One region of the Ammoniphilus soli genome, then DNA from elsewhere that is predicted to be linked to it. Evidence: riboswitches for the same ligand, from Rfam matches in the RefSeq annotation. Region 1 holds a riboswitch; the other holds the start of a gene.
What was found. A riboswitch is a leader RNA that binds a small molecule or an ion and turns the genes downstream of it on or off. The one in region 1 is predicted to bind glycine.

Region 1 (11,809 bases):
TGAATGTTAATGATTTGATTGGGATATTTTGAAATAAAATGAGGTGACAAAATTTGCATATACCTTGCCAGGACTATAAAATCTACTTTATCCCGTAAAATCTCTAAGATCTTCTGTTCTGCTTCCTCTTTTGTTTCACTGGACAAGGGAATGTGATAATAAGGAATCCCATAAGCTTCAACGGCTTCTTTCAAATCAAGATGGTTGCTGATCACGATGGGGATTTCCACCGGAATTTCTTTCGATTTCCAGCGCCAAAGAAGCTCCATCAGACAATGATCGGTTTTAGAAACAAAAATCGCCATTCGTTTTATTTTTTTCTCACTGTTTAAGGTCCAGTCCATGGCATGGTCCCGAGCCAACATGGGCAAATCCTGCTGAATCTGCTGAAAGGAGCGGTCAAAATCCTCCAGATCAAACGCTATCCTCATAAAAAACAAGCCGCTTCGCGGATCTGTCGTGTGCTGATCAAACTGTACAATATTCGCTTGGTGTTCTAATAGAAAGTTAGACACCACCGAGATGATACCTGGTTTTTCCGGACAGGAGATGAGCAATGTCGCTCGATTAACATACATTTTTTGATCCAAATCTGTCCTCCCCCTCTCTAATGTTTTTTTATGAGGTTGTCCCAATAGCTAGTCTATACTGACGACTTAATGGGAAAAACTCCACCTATTTTAAAAATGAAGAAAAATAATAAGGGGTTAGTTGGAAAAAGTCCACTTACCATCGAGAAAAAGATCCAAAACGGAGCCATTATCGTGATTAGCGGCACATTTTCCAACTATTTCATATGAAATCTGATAAAGTTTTATTGTAAGTGGAGATTTTCCAACTACCTTCCACCTGCAGCCTTCTGCACTTGTTCATGCGCGTGATAGGAGCTTCGAACCAGGGGACCGGATTCCACATGGGCAAACCCCATATTCATCCCTATTTTGCGAAACTCCGCAAATTCTTCCGGTGTATAATATTTTCTAACAGGCAGATGTCTTTTTGTTGGCTGCAAATACTGCCCGATGGTCAGGATATCACAATCGACATGCCGCAAATCATACATGGTCTCTAAAATTTCCGGTTTGGATTCCCCTAAGCCGAGCATAATGCTAGACTTCGTCTTCTGGTTGGTACCCAGTTCCTTCGCATTCCTCAGTAATGCCAGAGAGCGGGAATACTTCGCTTTCGCCCGAACTTGATCAGACAATCGCTCCACCGTTTCGATATTGTGGTTCAGGATATCCGGTTTGGCCCGCAGAACCACTTCGAGTGCACTGGAATCCCCTCCGAAGTCGGGAATCAAAACCTCGATCCCCGTCAGCGGATTCATCTGTCGGATGGCCTTGATCGTTTCAGCAAAGATGGAGGCTCCTCCGTCTGCCAGATCATCCCGGGCAACAGAAGTAACGACTACATGCTGAAGCCCCATTTGTTTTGTAGCTGTGGCCACCTTCAGGGGTTCTTCCAAATCCAATTCTGTCGGGAGTCCCGTCGTTACGGCACAGAAGCGGCAGGCCCGGGTGCAGATACTTCCCAAAATCATAAAAGTGGCAGTTCGATTGCTCCAGCATTCGTAAATGTTGGGACACTTGGCTTCTTCGCATACGGTATGAAGCTCCTTGCCCCGCATGATGGCCTTGATTTCCTTAAACTCTTCATTGGTATGAAGTTTAATCTTTAGCCATTCCGGCTTCGCCTCACGCTTGGATAAGCTCATGAGCCGTGCTCCTTTCCGCTTGCGGCTGATCCTCTCCACCTGCCGGTCTCTTGTATCTCAAGATCGGCTTGCGAGCCGCCGCTACTTCATCCAGTCGGGTAATGACCGTGTGGTGAGGCGCTTCAAGTATGATTTCCGGATTCTCCTCGGCTTCCTTCGCGATTTGGATCATGGCCTCGATAAACTGATCCAGCGTTTCTTTCGATTCGGTCTCCGTCGGTTCGATCATCATGCATTCTTCAACAATCAGCGGGAAGTAAATGGTTGGCGGGTGATATCCAAAGTCAAGCAATCGCTTCCCGATATCCAGGGTTCTTACCCCCAGCTTCTTCTGTCTTCTTCCCGACAAGACAAATTCATGCTTGCAAATGCGGTCATAAGGCAAATCGTAATAAGGAGCCAATTTTCTCATCATGTAATTGGCATTCAGTACGGCTTCCTGTGACACGCGAAGCAATCCATCCGGACCATTCGAGCGAATATAGACAAAGGCGCGCAAGTTAATGCCGAAGTTGCCGTAGAATGCCTTCACCCGGCCAATCGAATCAGGCATATCATAGTTGAGCCGATAGCTGTCTCCGTCCTTGACTACTTCCGGACGGGGCATGAAAGGAATCAGCTCTTTTTTGCAGCCAATCGGGCCGGAACCGGGTCCGCCTCCGCCGTGAGGACCTGTAAAGGTCTTATGCAGATTCAAGTGAACCACATCGAATCCCATATCTCCCGGACGGGCAATCCCTAGAATCGCATTCGTATTCGCTCCATCGTAATAGAGCATGCCGCCGGCCTGATGAACGATATCGGCGATTTCCAGAATATTTTCTTCGAATAAACCCAGCGTACTCGGGTTGGTCAGCATCAAAGCAGCTGTATCCGGACCTACCGCTTTTCGCAACTCTTCCAAATTCACATTTCCATTCTCATCCGAAGAAATGGTGATGGTTTCTAATCCCGCGACCGATGCACTGGCCGGGTTGGTTCCATGCGCCGTATCCGGAATGATCACCTTGTTCCGCTTTTCCCCGCGGCTTTCATGGTAAGCGCGAATCATCATCAGCGCCGTCCATTCGCCTTGCGCACCCGCCGCAGGCTGGAGGCTTACGGCATCCATGCCCGTGATTTCCGCCAACTCGGTCTGTAAATCGTAAAGGACCTGGAGAGCTCCCTGGATCGTTTCCTCCGCCTGATACGGATGAATCTTGGCAAAACCCGCGTAACGGGCGACATCTTCATTGATTTTGGGGTTATATTTCATCGTGCAGGATCCGAGCGGATAAAACCCGGAATCGATGCCATGGTTCCGATTGGACAATTCCGTATAGTGCCGCACCAGGTCGAGTTCCGATACTTCCGGCAATTCAGCCGGGGTTTCGCGGATCAGGTGAGCCGGAATCACGGATGATGGCTCCACAGAAGGAACATCGCTGTCGGGCAGGCTATAGGCTGCCCGACCTGCCTTGCTCATTTCAAAAATAAGAGATTTCTCCTTGTTGTTAAGCACGTCCGATCTCCTCCAATCCTTGTACTAAGGAATCAATTTCTTCCTTGGTGCGCGCTTCCGTTACCGCCAGAAGCATATGGCCTGCAAGCTCCGGATAATCCCGTCCCAGGTCATACCCTCCTACGATCTTGCGTTCTAATAGGGCTTGATTGATTTCCGTTACGCTGCCGGGAACCTTGACGACAAACTCATTAAAAACAGGAGCATCAAACGCAATCTCATATCCGGCTAAGCCTGCAATTTGGGTTTTCGCATAATACGTTTTTTCGATATTCATCCTGGACATCTCTCGAATCCCTTGCTTGCCGATCGCTGACATCGCAACGGAAGCGGCCAAAGCATTCAGCGCCTGGTTGGAGCAAATATTGGATGTCGCCTTTTCACGGCGGATATGCTGTTCACGTGCCTGCAAGGTTAGCACGAACCCGCGCTTTCCTTCTTGGTCTACCGTTTGTCCGACAATCCGCCCCGGAATTTTGCGCATCAATTTCTCGCTGACAGCGAAGTATCCGCAAGAAGGGCCACCCAGTTGCATTGGAATCCCGAATGGCTGGGCATCCCCCACTACGATGTCCGCTTTGAATGATCCAGGTGGCTGCAAAACGCCTAAAGCCAGCGGATTGGAACTCACGATAAACATTCCTTTGTATTTGTGGGCGATTTTCTCCACAGCCGCTAAATCTTCAATGGACCCGAAAAAGTTAGGGTACTGGACAATGACTCCAGCGGTATGTTCATCCACCGCTTGTTCCAAGGCTTCTAGATCTGTTACTCCATTCTTTACATCAATCTCCACGACGTCGTAGCTTTGTCCTTTAGCATTGACTTTTAAAATGGCTCTTGCCTCCGGATGTACCGCTTTGGAGATCACGATCTTTTTTCCTTTTGCTCCGCCGACGGCTAAATTGGCTGCTTCCGCAAGCGCTGTAGGACCGTCATACATCGAAGAATTAGCTACATCCATGCCGGTTAACTCGCAAATCATCGTTTGAAATTCAAAGATGGCTTGCAGCTCCCCTTGACTGATCTCCGGCTGATAAGGAGTGTAAGCTGTATAAAATTCAGATCGTGAAATGACGTGATTGACAGTGCTTGGAATATAATGATCATAGATTCCAGCTCCAAGGAAATAGGCATACTCTGAGCTATTCACATTCTTGTTGGCCAGTCTGGTAAAATGCTTGACGGTTTCCGGTTCGGATAGAGCCTTAGGAATATTCAGCGAGCCCTGAAAGCGAACCTCCTCCGGAATATCCGAAAACAACTCACTGACATCTTCAATCCCAAGAAAGGATAACATCTCTTTCTTGTCTTCTATGGTCATGGGAAGGTAGCGATGCTTCACGTCTTATTCCTCCTCGGTAAATGAAGTATATTGCTCTGCTGTCATGAGTTCTTTCAACTCATCCGGTTGACCCAGCTCAACCACCACCATCCAGCCCCCGCCGTACGGCTCTCCGTTAATGGTTTCCGGTGCATCCTCCAGCTCGCTGTTCACTTCAACTACTCTGCCGCTCACCGGCGAAAAGATTTCCGATACGGCTTTTACCGATTCGATCGTCCCCATACTTTGATTTACGGTTACCTCTTCATCCGCTTGCGGAATTTCAACGAAGACAATATCCCCTAACTGATGCTGGGCGAAGTCCGTGATGCCGATCCTCACTCGGTTATCGCCTAACACCTCCACCCATTCATGCTCCTTGCTGTACAGTAGGTTAGAAATGACTTGACTCATGGTTATTCCTCCAAAATGTTTTGTAATTTACTAGATTTATCTCTTATAGAAAGGGGATTTGATCGTAACCGCGTCCACCCGTTTTCCTCGGATTTCAACCTCCAGCTGCGTGCCCAGCTTCGCAAAGTCGGAACGGATCAAGGCCAAGCCCAGATTCTTCTTTAACGTAGGAGATTGGGTTCCTGATGTGATATAGCCGATAGGCGTATCCTCCAAGGCTGCTCCGCTAGCATAAACCGGATAGCCCGTACGCGGAATCCCGCGCCCTACCATTTCAATGCCAACCAATTTGCGAGGAATCCCTTCTTCTTTTTGTCGGATGAGGGCTTCCTTTCCAATAAAACCTTCCTCGGCTTCCAACTTCACCGCAAAGCCGATACCCGCTTCGAGCGGGCTTATATCCTTATCCAGCTCTTGGCCGTAAAGGGGAAGCCTTGCTTCAAACCGCAACGTATCTCGTGCTCCTAGACCGCAAGGAAGGATATCCCCTTTCCCTGCCTCCAAGATTTTTTCCCACAAGCTGCATGCATCGGAGGCATCCACATAAAGCTCGAATCCGTCTTCGCCCGTATAGCCGGTACGGGATACGAGCGTTGGAATGCCTGCAATGTCCACCTTTTCTTGGAAATAAAAGAATTTGAGATCCGACAAGTTAAAGGAAGTCAAATTTTGCAGGATTTCTTCCGCTTTTGGACCTTGCAAGGCCAGCTGGGCGATCTTAGGGGATACATTATCGATCGTGAGATCTCCTGTGGATTGTTCGATGATCCAGGAAACATCTTTTTCGATGTTGGATGCATTAATCACTAAGAGATACTCATCTTCTTTGATCTTATAAACGAGCAAATCATCGACAGTTCCCCCACTCGGGTAACACATGGCCGCATACAAAGCCTGATTCTCCCGAAGCGGGTTGATATCATTCGTAACCAACCGCTGGACCGCTTTTTTGGCATCCGGCCCCTTCATCACGACTTCACCCATATGAGAAACATCGAATAGACCCGCACGGGTTCGAACCGCGTGATGTTCCTCGATGATGCTGCTAAACTGAACAGGAAGCTCCCAGCCGCCGAAATCAACGGTTTTCCCGCCATATTTTCCATAGAGCGGGTATAGTGGCGTTCGCTTTAACCCTTCCATACTGCCACCCCTCCTAATTTGTTTTTTGTTCCATAATCCGTTTCCTGATCTTTTCTCCCGTAGGGGTGATCGCCAGCCCTCCAAGGGACGTTTCCCTGAGGGCACGAGGCATGTTCTTTCCGATATCGTACATGGCAGCGATGACCTCATCGCAAGGAATGCGGCTTTCCACCCCTGCCAAGCCGATATCGGCTGATGAGAAGGCAATCGACGTGCCGATCACATTCCGTTTAATGCAGGGGACTTCCACCAATCCGGCAACCGGATCGCAAACCAATCCCAGCATCGACTTCAGGGCAATGGATGCCGCATGAATGGCCTGACCAGGGGTTCCACCCTTAAGTTCCACAATCGCGGCAGCGGCCATCGCGGTGGCCGAACCAACCTCCGCCTGACATCCGCCCGCTGCACCGGCGATAAAAGCGCGATTCGCAATGACATAGCCGATCGCACTAGCGGTAAACAGCCCCATTACCAACTGTTCATATGTGAAGTCGCCATTTTCATAGAGGGAAAATAAGCAACCGGGCAAAATTCCCGCCGATCCTGCTGTCGGGGTCGCCACAATGACACCCATGCGTGCATTGCTTTCCGAGGTGGCAAACGCGAATCGCATGGCATCTGCAATATAAGGACCGCTGAGAACATCTTCCTTTTTTTGATATTGCCCCATCAAGTAAGCATCTCCACCGGAAATGCCGCTTGGTGCCGTCGACCGATCGGATACCCCTTGATCTACTGCCTCTTTCATTTTGCTTAAGCGTTCTTTCATCATCTGTATGATCGCCTCACGAGGCCGGTTAGACTTCGAGGTTTCGATGTCCAGCATGATTTCCGCTATACTTTTTTTCTCTCGTTCGCAATGGTTGAGCAATTCTTTCATTGATTGGATATCCATGTCGTATCTTCCTCGCAAACTAAGAATAAATAAGATCCCGTTTATATTCCCTCAACCGTCCCAAATCATAGGGGGCATTGAGCGGAATATCGACGCTAAAGCCATTAATATGAAAGATTTTTGATATCCCGCCGCCTAAGGAAACCCCGCCGATCGTTTCAGTTACCCCATTTTTTTCTGCCTGAATGAGGACCGTATTCGGATGATCATAATAAGGGCACTCATTTTCTAACACATATTGAATCTCCAAGCCCTGTTGCCCCGCCATTTCCACGGCATGCCGAATCCGAACATCGTCCGTATCCATTCCAATCAATCCACCTATGATCGCTTTATCCGTTCCATGACCTTTATGCGTCTCAGCGAATGAATCATAGAAAACGATGGTTGCCTTTTCAGGGGAACCTTCCAGGAAGTCATAGACAAACTTTCCGATCGATACAACGCCTGCTGTATGGGAACTCGACGGTCCGACCATAATGGGCCCAATAATATCAAAACAGCTGTTGTATAACATAGATCTAATGCCTCCCTCTCTTATCTAAATTAAAGACTTTTACGAGATTCGCACGCGTTCGTATAGGGGATAAGCTTCACATAATTGTTGAATAGTCCCTCTATGTTTCCTGACTGCCTCGGCATCCCCTTTGGTTTTTAGAACGGCTGCTATAATTTGAGCGATAGTGACCATGTCTTCTTCTTTCATGCCGCGAGAGGTGATGGCCGCCGTTCCGATTCGAATGCCGCTTGTGACAAAGGGGCTTGCCGGATCATAGGGAATCGTATTCTTATTGACGGTAATGCCCGCTTCTTCCAATAAATGTTCCGCTTCTTTTCCCGTTAGCCCCCATGGACGAACATCGATCATCAGCAAGTGATTATCGGTTCCGCCGGAAACCAGAACAGCTTCTTCCGCCTTAAGGGTTTCCGCTAGAACAGAGGCATTTCTCACCACTTGGGCCGCATAATCCTTGAAACTCGGTTGCAATGCTTCTTTAAACGAAACCGCCTTGGCAGCGATGACATGCATAAGCGGTCCACCTTGCAGCCCTGGGAAAATCGATTTGTTGATCCCCTTGATGATTTCTTCATCATTCGTCAGCACAATGCCGCCGCGTGGCCCACGCAAGGTTTTATGGGTGGTACTCGTCACCACGTCTGAATACGGAAGTGGAGACGGATGCAGACCTGCAGCCACTAGACCAGCAATATGAGCCATATCCACCATCAAACGAGCGCCTACCTTGTCAGCAATCTTTTTAAACCTGTCGAAATCAATCACACGCGGATATGCGCTAGCCCCGGCTATGATTAATTTAGGCTGTTCGCGTAGAGCGATCGCTTCCAGTTCATCGTAATCAATGAGATGAGTGTCCTCTCTAACCCCGTAAGCCACCACATCAAACCACTTTCCGGAAATGCTGACAGGACTTCCATGGGTTAAATGACCACCGTGGGACAAGTTCATGCCCATAATTTTATCTCCAGGATTAAGCAGTGAATAATAGACAGCCGTATTCGCCTGTGCGCCGGAATGAGGCTGTACATTGGCATACTTCGCTCCAAATAATTGGGTTAACCGTTCGATCGCCAGCCTTTCAACCACATCAACAAATTCGCAGCCTCCATAATATCGCTTGCCAGGATACCCTTCCGCATACTTGTTCGTAAGAACCGATCCCATGGCATCCATGACTTCCTGACTGACGAAATTTTCCGAGGCAATCAATTCCAATGTGGTATTCTGTCTTTTTCTTTCATTTTCAATCGCTTCATAAATTTCATGGTCATGAATCTGCAAACTCATCCAAACAGCCTCCTTCATCCTTTTGACAAGAACACCAGTTCTGTACCTTCCCGAAAAAAGACAGAGGAAAGGTAAAATCAATAAATATACTTTTACCCTTCCTCTGTCCTTTGACCTGAGAGATTAGCTCTTGCGTAGCCGTCCTGTATCATTAAGACTTCTATCAAGAACCTTCCCCTTTGGTGGCTCATCGCTCTCTCCAGAGGCGCGTCCCATTGCAGTACTTTTACCTGAGAGTTTAGTTCCTAAGGCTTTTTAGGACTTGCTCCTTCGGTGCTGACCTTGCCGGTTCAGTCTCTCCCACAATCATCATCCGCCATATTATAAAGTTGAAATCTAACCCATTACTTATCTTTCCCAGCACAAAAAAGGACAGAGGAAAGATAGATGTAACTTACATTCTACCCTTCCTCTGTCCTTTTACCTGAGAGTTTAGTTCCTGTGTACAAGAACCTTCCCCTTTGGTGGCCCAATAGCTCTCTCCAGAGGTGCGTCCTATTGCGGTCCTTTTACCTGAGAGTTTATATCCTAAGGTTTTTTAGGACTTGCTCCTTCGGTGCTGAACAAACCGTCCAGTCTCTCCCGCAATATTCAATCGCTTTATTAAATTTGGACATTCATTAATTATATAATAATTCACAGTCACGATGTTGTCAAGTTTTTTGTGGCATTTAACCTTCTCTTTTCTTTTCCAAAAATGATTCCAAAGAGACCTCTTCAAGAAATTCCTTTGTTCCGTCCGCCAAGTATTGATAAGATTGAATGCTACCGGAATAAACATTGAGTGCCCATTGGATACCGCATTCACTGCAGTACCATTTCCAGCTATTGTAACCAAAAACGCGATGCTGTTTTTTATTGGAACAAAATCGTACCGATCGTACATTCTCTTGATCAAGCATTTTTAATTCTCTCATGGCCATTTTTTCTCCAATTGAATGTATAGATTAGGTTTTATCATGGATGTGAAGGAGAGTTTTTCGCCTTCACATCCCATCCCCCCAAAGCTGCGTTACCACCCGCGCACAGCCATCCGCTCATTTGCCAGAAGACTTGATATCTCGATTCCTTTCATAGCCGTTCCTAGGTTCTTAGATAATTGCCCAATCAATTCATAATCCTGATAATGAGTGGTCGCCTCGACAATGGCTTTGGCAAACCTCTCCGGATTGTCTGATTTAAAGATCCCAGATCCCACAAAGACACCATCCGATCCCAAATGCATCATCAACGCAGCATCTGCAGGAGTAGCCACTCCACCTGCCGCAAAGTTCACAACAGGCAGTTTCCCATGTTGATGCACAAACTCTAACAACTCATAAGGTGCCCCTAGATTTTTTGCTTCTGCCATTAACTCGTCATAGGACATAGCCTGTACTTTTCGAATCTGACTTTGTATCATCCGTTGGTGACGTACAGCCTCTACAATATTACCAGTACCGGGCTCCCCTTTGGTCCTAATCATCGATGCCCCTTCACCAATTCTTCGCAAAGCTTCTCCTAAATCCCGGGCCCCGCACACAAAAGGAACCGTAAACTCTTTTTTATTAATATGAAACACTTCATCTGCCGGAGTTAATACTTCACTTTCGTCTATATAATCTACTCCTAGGGCTTCAAGAACTTTGGCTTCAACGATATGTCCAATCCTTGCTTTAGCCATGACCGGAATCGAAACCGCCTTCATGACTTCTTCTATAATACTGGGATCAGCCATGCGAGCTACACCACCCATGGCACGGATATCAGATGGTACTCGCTCTAATGCCATAACAGCCACAGCACCAGCATTCTCAGCGATTTTCGCTTGCTCAGCATTAACAACATCCATAATTACTCCGCCCTTTTGCATTTCCGCCATTCCCCGTTTTACATCCAACGTTCCCGTTTTCATCATTCATGACCTCCTAAATATACTGGTGAAATCCACTCCCACACCTCTATTAATTTTAAAAATCTACTTTCATCATATAGTCTCCTGAATGGATGGCGCCTAACTTTTGCTTATCTGATGAATCGCCTCGCCAAGCGCTCCTTCGGCAGCTTCCATCACGATTTCCCCTAAGCTTGGATGAGCATGAATCGTATGAGCGATATCTTCTAAAGAATTTCCCGCCTCTATGGCCAGGGCCACCTCCGCAATGAGATTAGAAGCTTCTGGTCCCACGATTTGCGCCCCCAGCACCAAACCCGTTTCCTTGTCGCCAACGATTTTAACAAACCCATCGCCTGCATGCTGGGATAAGGCGCGGCCATTGGCCGCATAAGGAAATTTCCCTATTGTTATGGATAACCCCTGATCCTTCGCTTGAGTCTCATTGCATCCTACACTGGCTATTTCAGGATCGGAGAACACAACGGCAGGAATCGCTTTATAATCGACAACGCTATCTTTTCCTGCAATGGCCTCGGCGGCTACTTTTCCTTCATACGAAGCTTTGTGCGCTAACGCCGGTCCTTCTACAATATCGCCAATCGCATAAATATGAGGAATGCTCGTCCTGCACTGCTGATCGACTTCAATCAACCCGCGTTGCGTTGTTTTCAATTGAATGGCTTCAAGCCCTAATTGATCAATATTTGGCCGACGACCCACTGTAACTAACAAGTAATCCGCAGTTACTTTCCTCTCTTCTCCTTTTGCGGTAAAGGTAACCGTCACTTCGGAATCCGTCTGTTCCGCACTTTGAGCGATGGCCTGGGTGAACACTTGGACTCCAAGTTTTTTCAAGCTTCGCCCCAAAAAACGGGACATTTCTTTTTCAAATCCCGGCAAGATCGAGTCGGCTCCTTCCAGAATCGTCACTTCGGTCCCGAATTTTGCGTAGGTTTGACCTAATTCAATCCCAATATAACCTCCTCCTATCACAACCAGACGCCTAGGAATCTCTTGAAGGTCAAGCGCTTCGGTGGAAGATAGGATCCTTCCTCCATAAGGAAAAGCTTTCAATTCAACAGGCCGAGAACCTGTGGCTATTATGCAATGATTGAACCGATAAACCTTT
Region 2 (11,809 bases), on a different contig from region 1:
AAAAGTGGTTTCTATGGGAGAATCCGTTGACATCCAAGCGATCCAGCCTTTTGCATAGGCATTCCCGGAGGAAAGCTTTTCGGGCAATTCCAAAAGGGATCCGTTCACCTCTGTGATTTCCCCCTCGACGGGGGCATATAGGTCTGTTAAGGTTTTTGCGGACTCAACGACGCCCACGGGCTGCCCCCGCTTTACCCTTGTGCTGGGTTCAGGAAATTCCACGGCGATGATCGTCCCCAGCTGCTCACAGGCATAGGGGGTAATTCCCAGCTTTACTCGGTGCGGATCAACGATATGTACCCATACATGCTGCCGAGTAAAGTAAAGATGATTAGAACCGGCATCCATTCAATTTATTTGCTCCTTTTATAAAAAGGCGTTTTTACTATTTTCGCTTTTACGCGTTTTCCTCGAATCTCTACCTCAACCTCGGCATCCAAGTTTGCAAATTCAGAACGAATGAGGGCCAAGCCTACATTCTTCTTTAAGGTTGGCGACTGGGTTCCTGTTGTCACTTCTCCAATTTGTTCGTTACCTGAAAAGACCGGATAATGAGTGCGCGGAATCCCGCGTTCGATCATCTCAATCCCTACGAGCTTGCGAGGGACTCCCTGGGCTTTCTGTGATTGTAGAGCGGCTTTGCCTATAAAATCAGCTTCTTTATCCAATTTCACGGCAAAACCTAACCCCGCTTCCAATGGCGAAATTTCCTTCGTTAATTCCTGCCCATACAAGGGAAGCTTGGCTTCGAAACGGAGCGTATCCCTTGCTCCGAGCCCGCATGGCAGCACGCCATCGCTTTCTCCCGCTTCGAGAATCTTTTCCCAAAGGGCCGCGGCCTCATCTGCACGGCAATAAATTTCGAATCCCTCTTCCCCTGTATAGCCGGTGCGAGATACCAAGGCTTGGAATCCTCCTACATTTACATCTGGCAGGAATCGGAAAAAACCAATTTTGGATAAATCGGTATCTGTGAGTTTAGCTAAAACCTGTTCCGCAAGAGGTCCTTGCAGAGCCAATTGCGCCACTTCGCTGGAAATGTTGGTTACCTTCACATTTCCTTCTGCATGCTCTTGCAGCCAAGCAACATCTTTTTCGATATTTCCTGCATTGATGACCAGCAAATAGTGATCGTCGGCTTTTTTGTAAACCAGCAGATCGTCCACGGTTCCTCCGTCCGGATAGCACATGATAGCATATTGGGCTTGATTTTCTACTAGTTTTGAAGCATCATTGGTCGTCATTTTTTGGACAAAGGCCAAGGCATCAGGGCCTATGACGTCGACTTCTCCCATATGAGAAACGTCAAACAATCCGGCTCTTTCCCGAACAGCTTCATGTTCCTCTTTAATGCTGGAGAATTGGACCGGCAGCTCCCAACCGCCAAAATCGATGGTTTTCGCTCCATATTTGGTATAGACGGGAAATAAGGGCGTTCTTTTCAATTCCGTCACAAGGTACACCTCCACGTGATATGTATTTCTTCCCTCTATCCTTATTCTTCCTCATGATAAAGAAGTCTAGGCGGGAACGCAAAAAAGGACAGACGTAGGCTATTGCATTAGCCTACTCTGTCCTTGGTACCTGAGAGATTTTCCCCTTGGGTGGCCTAATCAGGCGCTCTCCAGAGTTGCGTCAGATAGAAGTACTTTTGCCTGAGAGATTCACCTCTTCATAGGCTTGCTCCTTCGGCGCTGCACCAGCAGTCTCTCCCTCTATCCTCATTCGCATATTTAACTTTTTCCGTAAGGAAGATGTTAAATTTAGTATGAAACCCGCTAATTTGTTAAATGCTATATTGTAACCCTAATAATCCTATCATAGATTTTCCAAAAAGGGAATTATCCGCTACAACTTTCTTATTCGGAAAGGACGAATCTTATGTTTAAAATTCCCGTCAACTTCGACCGCGAATGGGTAACAGATTTCAAGCAAAGGCTCAAGGAAGATGGACCATGGCATAAGTGGGAGCTTTTTCAATTGGCCTACCAGGCCGAGGAAGTCACTTCGGTAGCGAATTTCGATGAATTGCAATGCTTAAAGCACCTTCCTCAGTTAGAACCCTTCCCCCACCAGCTCGATACGGCCAAAAAGGTAATCACAGAAATGCACGGCAGGGCCATCCTTGCGGATGAAGTGGGACTTGGAAAAACGATTGAGGCCGGTTTAATTATTAAAGAATATATGGTTCGGGGACTAGCTAGCAAGATTCTCATTCTTGTTCCAGCTTCCCTCGTTGTTCAATGGGCAAGAGAGTTAAACCAAAAATTCGGGATTCCCGCTGTTGCCCAAAAGAAAGAATATATGTGGAAGCAATATGACGTCGTCATTGCCTCCATTGATACCGCCAAGAGAGATCCGCACCGCGAACACGTTCTCTCCCAGGATTATGATATGTTGATCATTGATGAAGCGCACAAGCTTAAAAATAAAAATACGAAAAACTACCAGTTTATCAAGGAAATCAAAAAGAAATATTGTTTGTTGCTCACTGCGACACCGATCCAAAACGATTTAGATGAACTGTACAATCTCATCACCCTGCTTAAACCGGGTTATCTGGGCCAAACCACGGACTTTCAGAAAAACTATGTGGAAAGTAAGAGACAAGCTAGAAACCATGAGGTATTGCAGGATGAACTCAAAGACATCATGATTCGCAATAAGCGGAGTGACGGAGGGCTGTTCTTTACCAAACGGATTGTAGAGGCTATTCCTGTCACATTATCTGAAGAAGAGTGGGAGCTCTATGACGGGGTTACCCGCTTCGTCAAGGAGCAATACCAGAATTCGGTGTTTAAAAATCCCCTGGCTCTCATCACGCTCCAAAGAGAGGTCTGCAGCAGCCGGTTCGCTGCCTTTGACACGCTCGTGAACATGCACAACAAATTGCCCGAAGATTCACCGGGGAGACAAGAAATTGTCAGGCTAGCAGAGCTGGTCCGAGGCATCAAGAAAAATGCGAAAGCGGAAAAAACGCTAGAGTTAATCCAAGAATGCGGGGATAAGGTCATCATCTTTACCGAGTACCGGAAAACCCAGGAGTATTTGCATCATTTCCTAGCGGAGCACGGCATCACTTCTGTCCTCTTTCGTGGAGGATTTAAACGAAATAAAAAGGATTGGATGACAGAACTATTCCAAAACCGCGCTCAGGTGCTCATTGCCACCGAAGCAGGAGGGGAAGGAATCAATCTTCAGTTTTGTAATCGGATCATTAATTTTGACCTGCCCTGGAATCCCATGCGGGTAGAGCAACGGATCGGCCGCGTCCATCGTCTGGGGCAAACGAGAGATGTGTTCATCTACAATCTATCGACTCAAAACACGATTGAAGAGCATATTTTACATTTGCTTTACGAAAAGATTAACCTCTTCGAAATGGTCATCGGCGAGTTAGACACCATTGTTGAAAAAATGAAATTGACTCAATCCATTGAAAACAATCTCGTGAATATTTTCCTTGAATCAGAATCCTTCCGTGAAATGGAGATTAAGATCAATAACATCGGAGAGGTAATGAGCATGTGTAAGGAATCCATTCCCGCGAGGGAGGAAATGCTACAGTGATGAATCAGCAAGAAATTCGCAGCTATATTGAAGGCTATTTCAGAGCCTTTCAAAGTCCATTTACGGAAGAGACCCCCGCTTACTTTACGGTGCAGCTTCCCGTCGAAGTGGATAAGGATTTAGGGAATCGGCCCTTTTATTGGACCTATGTGGAGAAAATTGGTTTAGAGCCAAACCCTCTCCACTTAACCTTCATCTTTGATCGGGAGCAAGTTCCGGAGGGCGTTCGTGGAGAGGAACTAATTTTTGGCTCCAGGCGGCTTCATCAGATTTTTGAATCGGCCAAGAAACATGGGAAGTTTGTTCGACTGTATGAGCACATAGAGCCTCAACCTGCTTTAGGTTCTTTTTCCTCGGTCGCTTTGGTTCCCTGGTTAGGGGTTAACTTTAAAGTGGAATTCATTTGTGATCAAAAAAAGGATTTGCTGCTGCCCCTCGGGATCAATCTGATTTCCGGGGCAATTGTGTCAAATTTCTACCAATCCGTTTCTCAATTGGATCTTACCCCAAAGCTTCCCGATTACTCTTTTACAATGCAGCCCATCTTCGGTATCGATTCGGGGATATCCCGTCTCGAACAATTTATTCAAAGCTGCTTGGACCAGGAAGATACGCTTTGGGCCAAGTTAGCCATCGAACGATTAGATGAAGAAAAGCAGCTGATTGAGTCCTTTTACCAAAAAGAATCGATTCGTCAAGGGAAGACCGAGGAAGAACAGGAACTAGCAGAGGAAAGAAAAATAAAGCTGGCAGCCGAAAAAGAAACGCGGTTGCAAGAATTGGAGTGGCAGTTCCAGCCACGCATTGAAGTTTCCGCTGTAAATGCAGGTCTTTTTTATCTTAGGACTTCCATTCAGGAGTAGTTTTCTGTCGGAAAGGGACGGAAAATTTATCGGTTCCGACAGAAACCCCCGACAAAGAATAGCAAATTTTGTAAACATTTTACTGTAAGATGGACATATCATAGGGAGTTAGGGGGAATCGTCATGAACCGATGGCTAGTGATCTGTCTATTATGCGCATTACTGATTGTGCCATGGACGGGACAAGCAGAAACGTGGAGGGAGTCATTCCAGTCCCAAGTCAAGCAATGGGCAGAAGAACTCGCTCTTCAAGATCAGCGTTTTGCTCCCTTCGCACAAGCTTCCATTCGGCATGAAGGACTCGGTCCAAACTCGAAGCAATGGCTCGTTACCTTTTTCAACGAACATCAGAAGGTTGGGTATATGGTCGTTGGGGAAGACCCTTCCGGATTTGTTTTATTGGAATATGGTTTAGGAGAATATACTTTATTTGATGAGGAAACCATGAAGCAGCTCCAATCCTCGCAATCCGATATGTCCAAGCATTATGCGGCATTGGAATCCGTATGGCTAGATAAAAGTAGAATTTTCGATGGAAAATCAGGAGAAAAATATCCTGTCGAAGCAGGTTTAACGGAGACCGAGCTAGCGTCGTCCGTTCGGAAAGAAGCTGTGCTGGAGACATCGTTTCATCAAGAAGCTCTTCCCTTTAAGGAAGGATGGCTCAAGCCGGGGGAAATCATCCAAGAGGAAATGGACTTGGTAACAGAAATAGCTCAAGGTGAAGTGTCCTTTATCGCTCGCTTATTCCAAAATACAGTAACTGCCCCATTCAAGGTCCTTGGTTACCACCAATGGGGAGAGCAGCTTTTCGTGGAACTCGATGATTATGGAAGCCGGTATATCCCTTTTCGGTATGCAGTCCAAGTGGGGGAGTTTTATCAATAGGAGTGCGTAAAGACGAAATAAGACAAACTTAAGCGGCTGTCCTATCGGTCGGTAAAATGGTTTTTACCGACCTTTAGGGACAGCCTCTTTCTGCGTTCTATTAGTGCGGGATAGCATGATTGATTTGTCTTAGGATTTCTTGCGGTGTCTTTCCTTCCGCATTAATGACTGGGGACCCGGTCGCTGCTTCCGCAAACCCCATCACATTTTCATCCATTCCTGAAATGACAAAGCAATCGGCATCACTGGCTGCATTTGTCCCAATCCCTACAACGTTCATGCCGTTACTCCGCAAAAAATGCTCCACTTCACGAAGGGACTGTTCGATAGCAATAACTGGCATCGGCATTCCTCTCACCTCCCTTTCCTAGTTTCTCTCATGCGTTGGATAAACATCCGTATGGCCATGGGAATCATGCCGAACCAACGGGAAGACCATCGTTCTTTAGGTCTTTTTTTACGTTCCGTTTTTGGAGTATCAATATATTTGACAAATTCTTGGGTGAGATATTTTACCATGTCATTGGATTTCATAAGGGCAATCCTCCCTATTAAGGATCTCTATGTATAGTCTTGCCCAAATTCGATCGCCGCAACCCTTCCTGTTTCCGTTCAAAAGCCGACGACATGGCTCCAGGTTAGAACTTTTCTGGATGATGGCTCGTAGAGAACGAATAGTCGGTCAACATAATAGGGTGGCACCCTTCCTTCCGAACGAATTTCTAATTGATTTATGCCCTTTAGCGTGACGCCGGCCGAACCATCGTTTAGAGGAAAGGAAAAGGACATACTTGTGTGGGGCTGGGCTTCCCACTGCTCTATCGCTAACCAAACGCCTGCTTCCGCATAAGATTTTGCCTGAATTCTTTTCCAGTCATTCGTCATCATTTTTCGGGCGTTGAGTAAGAAAGCTATATTCCCCGATAACTGCACCATTATTAATGTAGAAAGAAATAAGACAACCAGCAGGACGGATCCCCTTTCATTTTTAATCTTAATCCCCCACTTTTATTTGGAGTATGTCAGTACCGTCTGCATCCCCCATTCTGTTCCCCCTCTTTCCATCGTGAGAGTCAATAGAATCCCTCTTGGAAGAGGAGCAATCTGAAAATCTTTTACATAAAGGCAAACTTCGATCCAACCTTTGCTATCCACTTCCCGAACAATATAATTTCCATATAGCTTGTAATCATAGCGAGTAGGGCCACAGAAGAAAAACATTCGTCCTTGAGCGATAAAAATTTGTTCCGTACAGCTGATTTCCCTCTCCAAATAGTGAAGAAATGCAGCAGCCTCCATTTGCATCATCAGCCGGGCCTTCCCCTTTTCTACCCGATCTTGGACAAAGAGAAAGATCTGCAAGCTAGCTGATAACAAGAGGAAGGCCAAAGAAAGACTAATTGTCACTTCAATGAGGGTGTAGCCTGCTTGTAGGCGTAAACGATCCACTCCTCGGCACCTTTTGGGCTGTTCCACTCGACTCGGAATTCTCCTTCCATCACTTTTTCTGACAAGTTCCGTTCCGTTAGGGAGATCCGTATTTTTTCCTGGGTCTCCGCGTTCATCGATAGCATTCCTTTTTTCCATTTCTCCATGCTTCTGGTAACTGCCCAATAAGCCTCGCTTCGTTGGGAGAGGGTGCTGCTATCTCTTGATAGTTCTACAGAGAGCGATAACAATGGGAGCAACAGTAAAGAAAAGATCAGCCAAGCTAGCATGACTTCCAGGTACATGGAGCCTTTTTCATTCATTTTTTACCCAAAACCTTCCGCTGGAAAGTTGAATCACCAGTTTATGCTCTCTCCCTCTCGAATCTTTTACCTTAATGGTCCCTGCTTTCGACACTTGTCCATCTCCATAAAACGTAATCCGGTTACTAGTATAGTTGCTGGATATCGTATTACCCTTGGGAGCTTGGACTTTCTTCACTTGTTTGGTTCCTACCTTCACCAGATACGTGGAGTAGCTCGGGTAAAGATCAATCACGGCTTCTACCTGCCTTGCTCTCGCTTCATTAGATGCTAAATACAAATCACTGGCAAGCTCCTGAACGAATCCTTTCGTTTTCTGTTGATCTAGAAGAAAAGGGATTGCGGGCATGGCGGTAAGAAAAAAGAGACTGAGAAGGGACATAACAATGGTGAGTTCGAGAAGGGAGTAGGCGGAAGGGTTATTAAGCATCAGGATCTTTTGCATGTTCGGAACAAAAAACATTAATTTTCTGCAGTGAGATATTATCTGCCGGTACGATTTCAAAGGTATAGGCACCCTCACCTTTTACTGGGCACTTAGGTTTATCCTTTAGGTATCCTGCAGTCCAAAGGGCTTCGACATTGGTGGGTTCCGAAGCCTTGTCCATCATATAATTAATCACCTGTGCCTCAATCAATTTTCGATTCGCCTCACAGCTCTTTGCCTGCGCCTTTGCCGCAGCACCCTGGTAGTTCGGCATGGCCATGAGCATGATGATGCCAATAATCGCTACCACAATGCTCATTTCTAAGAACGTAAAGCCTTTTTGATCTTTCCAGAAATTCATATTGAATCCGCCTCCTAGATTTGTTGGATCAAGTGAAACATGGGAATAAACAAGAGAAGCATTAAAAACAAAACGATTCCTCCTGCTCCGATTGTTACTGTAGATTCGCCGATAGAAACCAGCTGTTCCATCAATTCCTCCAAATCCTGCTCCAATTGTTCTCCTAAACGTAAAAGAGAAACACCTAGTGTGCCCGTTCGTTCAGCAATCGTAAGCATTTCATAAAGCACAGGAAGAAAACAAACACTGGAGCGAAAGGCTTCGCTGATTCCGATTCCTGCCAGCAGCTTTTCTTCGATGACAGCAAACGCATGACGAACGGCTGAGTTTGGCCCATCCTGACGAAACAACGCACAAACATGGAGAATCGATACGCCCGCTTCCAGCAGCAAGCCTGCTTGTATACATACAACATAGGTTTGCTGAAGACGGTAACAGTAAGCAACCCCCGGGATCTTATATACGAGATAGCCCCACCGCTTTTTCAGCATCCAGACCATCAGGGCTAAAAATGAGACAATGCTAAAGATCCCTAAGGAAACCAGGTTGCTTCCCTCCTTTGATTCCACGAGCATTTTCGTCATGGGCGGCAGAGGAGTATCAAAGGTTTGATACAAGGAAATGAATTGTGGAAGTAAATAATGGATCAAGATGAACAAGGTGCATATAGAGGTAAACAAGATTAAGGAAGGGTAGACCATGGCTTTTCTTTGTTTCTTTTGTCGTTGATCTTTTTTGCGGTAAAAGTCTTTGGCGATTGCTAAGGCAGGAACCAGTTGACCATGCTGCTCTGCTGCCCGCAGCAGGAATAGGCAAAAGGGAGGATAGCGAATCCTCTGCAAACCTTCGGAGAGAGGATGCCCCGCTTGTAAACTTTCGAGTAAGAGATGAAAATCTTTTTCTCTTTTTTTCGGCCAATGGTGGCGGACAATTTGAAAGGCATCGTTCAGGGGTAATCCGGCATCAAGAAGCTGATGCAGCTTTTGGCTGACCGCGGCGACGTGGCGATCGGACCAGTTCCTTTTATTCCACATCGGCAATAAGCACCCGCTGATATTCACTGATCGTCGTTACACCTTGCCTGACCATTTCCCTCAGCTTCATATTCAAGTTGCAAAATCCGCGGGTACGAAGGAAGTGGCGAATTTCAGCGGCCGATGCCCGTTTCATAATCAGAGGGTTCAATTCGTCTTGCATAGTCAAGACCTCGTAGATGGCTTGTCTCCCAAAATATCGGGTGCCATGGCAATGGGCGCACGGCTCTGTCTGACCGATGGTGCAGGTACATACCTGGCGGATGAGCCGTTGGGCAATAATCCCTCGGATAGCGGAGGTCAGCAAATAAGGCTCGATTCCCATATCCAGGAGTCGGGTAATTGCGCTGGCCGCATCGTTCGTATGCAAAGTGGACAGCACCAGATGACCTGTGAGAGCAGCTCTGACAGCAATTTCCGCGGTCTCTTTGTCTCGGATTTCACCGACAAGAATGACGTCTGGATCCTGGCGCAAGCTAGCTCGCAAACCCGAAGAAAAAGTTAAGCCTGCCTTGGTATTCACTTGAACTTGATTGATGCCGGCTACTTGATATTCCACAGGGTCTTCTAAGGCAATAATATTGCGGTCATGATGATGAATTTCTTGCAGGAGAGTATAGAGAGTGGTTGTTTTTCCCGATCCGGTCGGACCTGTCGCGAGGAGCAAGCCTTGGGAAGAATAAATCATTTTGCGAATGGCGCGACACTGTCGCTCATCTAGACCTAGCGAGGAAAGATTTTGGAAGGGCAGCTTTCTAGTCAGGATACGGAGGACGATTTTCTCTCCATGGATGGTGGGAAGGGTGGAAACTCGAAGGTCAAAATCTTGGTCGTGCAATCGGAATGAGAAGCCTCCATCTTGCGGAATTCTTCGCTCCCCAATGTCCAAATGGGACATCAGCTTTAGCTTCGAGATGAGCGGCGGTCCCCAGGTTTCTTCTTTTTGATCAAAACGGATCATCAGTCCATCAATTCGCATGCGAACCTGAATCCTGTCGCTTAAAGGCTCTAAGTGGATATCGCTTGCTCTGCGGTTTATTGCTACCTCCAACAGGTAAGAGAGGTAGGAAGAAACATCATTCATGGGCTTTCACTCCTTCGAAATACATTTCTCCCCTACTATTCGTCATTTTATGACAGATTCCTTCTCAATTGGAAAATTTATCATAAGGTTGTTGTTTCAGTCTAAAAGCCGAGTCTGACGTTAACGGGAGAACATCCGGTAAATCGTATAAACCAGACGAAACATCCTCGCTTTTCGGGACTTAACCGGAAAACGTCCGTTTAAATTCCCCTTTTTCTTTTGAAAAGGCTCTGTTAACATGGGGTGTTGATTTTTTGAATAGGTTCAGCAGGATTAGGCGGACATAGGGTTCGCTATTCTCGTAAAAAACAGATATAGGAGATTTTTTCGGACATTAAGTTTGTTATTTGCTTAAGAATGGTAAAATAGAGCAGAATTTTAACAAAATAACGGAACTTATGTCCACTCCACTCTCAATCACAGCGCTTTTTTCCCATTTAACGAATCTCATGTCCGCAATGGAACAGGATGGGCATTTAACAGAGCCTTTGAAAAAAATAAATAAGCGGACATTCTCCTGTTATCCCAATTCCAACCTCTTCCCCGCTCAATCAAGGATCAACAATCAATGATCACAGTGCCCTGCTTTTCAGAATCCCTGACTCACCAATTCTTCGCACCGCTTCCTCCAGGACCTCTTCCCCTTCCACGAGGGCGATCCTCACGTATCCTTCTCCTTGCTGGCCAAACGCATTGCCTGGAATGACTACCACCCCAGCCCGTTCTAATAAAGCAAAAGCAAAATCAGAGGAGCTCCACCCTTGGGGGATCTTGGCCCACACAAACATGGTGGCCTTCGGCTTATCCACGTTCCAGCCAAGTTCTGCAAGACCGCCAAGAAGGACGTTGCGGCGGGCTTCATAGATGTGAGCTACTGGATTAGAAAACGCCCCTGACATATCCGATCTCATGGCTTCAATAGCAACCTGCTGAACAGCAAGAAAAACGCCATAGTCAATGTTGCTTTTAACGACCGTCAGCGGTCGGATGATCCCGGCATTTCCTACCACGTAGGCGATGCGGCAACCAGCCAAGTTAAAGCTTTTGGATAGGGAGTTGAATTCGATGCCAATTTCCTTAGCTCCCTCCACTTCCAGGAAGCTGGCGGGCTTATACCCGTCAAAAGCCAATTCAGAATAGGCCATATCATGAGCGACGATAATGTCATGTTCTTTTGCAAAAGAGACGACTTTCTGGAAAAAGTCTCGATCTGCCGTGGCGGCGAGAGGATTGTTGGGATAATTTAAAACCATGAGCTTGGCCCGCCGTCTGATATCCGCTGGGATGCATTCCAGATCGGGGAGAAAGCTGTTTTCCGCAGTCAATGGCATGGTATAGATTTTCCCGCCGGCAAGGGTAACGCTTGCTGCATAGATGGGGTACCCCGGATCTGGAACGAGCACCACATCTCCTTCGTCAATCCAAGCAAGCGCCATGTGGGCCAAACCATCCTGGGATCCCATGAGGGAAAGGACTTCTTCTTCTGCATGCAGCTTAACGCCGAAACGATGGTCATACCAGTCCGCTACCGTTTTTCGGAATTCCATCGAGCCTTCGGATGTCGGATAGCGATAACAAGCCGGGTCCTGTACTGCTTGAACCAAGGTTTGTATTAAATGGGCAGCAGGCGGTTGATCAGGGCTGCCGATGCCTAGGTCGATTACCTGCATTCCTTTTGTTTCAAGGGCCCGCTTTCTTTTATTCATTTCTGTAAAAACAGCGGATGAAAGGGCTCCAAGTCTTTTTGATGGTTTCACTTTCTGCTTCCCCTTCCTTAAACTTATATCTTTCGTAAGAAAAGCTTCTATCGAAGCCCATTCGGAGATGTAGT

Region 2: another riboswitch for glycine. It lies ahead of gcvT (glycine cleavage system aminomethyltransferase GcvT); the one in region 1 lies ahead of glyA (serine hydroxymethyltransferase).

The regions. Positions count from the first base shown of each region.
Region 1 is NZ_JBEGDL010000015.1:33,452-45,260, reverse strand. It holds gene purU (formyltetrahydrofolate deformylase) at 1-590, opposite strand, end outside; gene lipA (lipoyl synthase) at 839-1,717, opposite strand; gene gcvPB (aminomethyl-transferring glycine dehydrogenase subunit GcvPB) at 1,698-3,218, opposite strand; gene gcvPA (aminomethyl-transferring glycine dehydrogenase subunit GcvPA) at 3,211-4,563, opposite strand; gene gcvH (glycine cleavage system protein GcvH) at 4,567-4,956, opposite strand; gene gcvT (glycine cleavage system aminomethyltransferase GcvT) at 4,993-6,099, opposite strand; gene sdaAA (L-serine ammonia-lyase, iron-sulfur-dependent, subunit alpha) at 6,113-6,997, opposite strand; gene ABLT31_RS23995 (serine dehydratase beta chain) at 7,017-7,514, opposite strand; gene glyA (serine hydroxymethyltransferase) at 7,554-8,804, opposite strand; glycine riboswitch at 8,905-9,010, opposite strand; glycine riboswitch at 9,013-9,117, opposite strand; glycine riboswitch at 9,214-9,293, opposite strand; glycine riboswitch at 9,296-9,399, opposite strand; gene ABLT31_RS23985 (hypothetical protein) at 9,476-9,721, opposite strand; gene pdxS (pyridoxal 5'-phosphate synthase lyase subunit PdxS) at 9,817-10,701, opposite strand; gene lpdA (dihydrolipoyl dehydrogenase) at 10,798-11,809, opposite strand, start outside.
Region 2 is NZ_JBEGDL010000026.1:16,946-28,754, forward strand. It holds gene ABLT31_RS29060 (glycine cleavage system protein H) at 1-348, opposite strand, end outside; gene gcvT (glycine cleavage system aminomethyltransferase GcvT) at 354-1,454, opposite strand; glycine riboswitch at 1,634-1,725, opposite strand; gene ABLT31_RS29070 (DEAD/DEAH box helicase) at 1,882-3,570, shown strand; gene ABLT31_RS29075 (YqhG family protein) at 3,570-4,433, shown strand; gene ABLT31_RS29080 (hypothetical protein) at 4,557-5,321, shown strand; gene ABLT31_RS29085 (YkuS family protein) at 5,422-5,670, opposite strand; gene ABLT31_RS29090 (YqzE family protein) at 5,676-5,855, opposite strand; gene ABLT31_RS29095 (hypothetical protein) at 5,934-6,257, opposite strand; gene ABLT31_RS29100 (hypothetical protein) at 6,330-6,770, opposite strand; gene ABLT31_RS29105 (hypothetical protein) at 6,725-7,072, opposite strand; gene ABLT31_RS29110 (GspH/FimT family pseudopilin) at 7,065-7,535, opposite strand; gene ABLT31_RS29115 (competence type IV pilus major pilin ComGC) at 7,495-7,860, opposite strand; gene ABLT31_RS29120 (type II secretion system F family protein) at 7,875-8,894, opposite strand; gene ABLT31_RS29125 (GspE/PulE family protein) at 8,884-9,978, opposite strand; gene ABLT31_RS29130 (LL-diaminopimelate aminotransferase) at 10,551-11,735, opposite strand.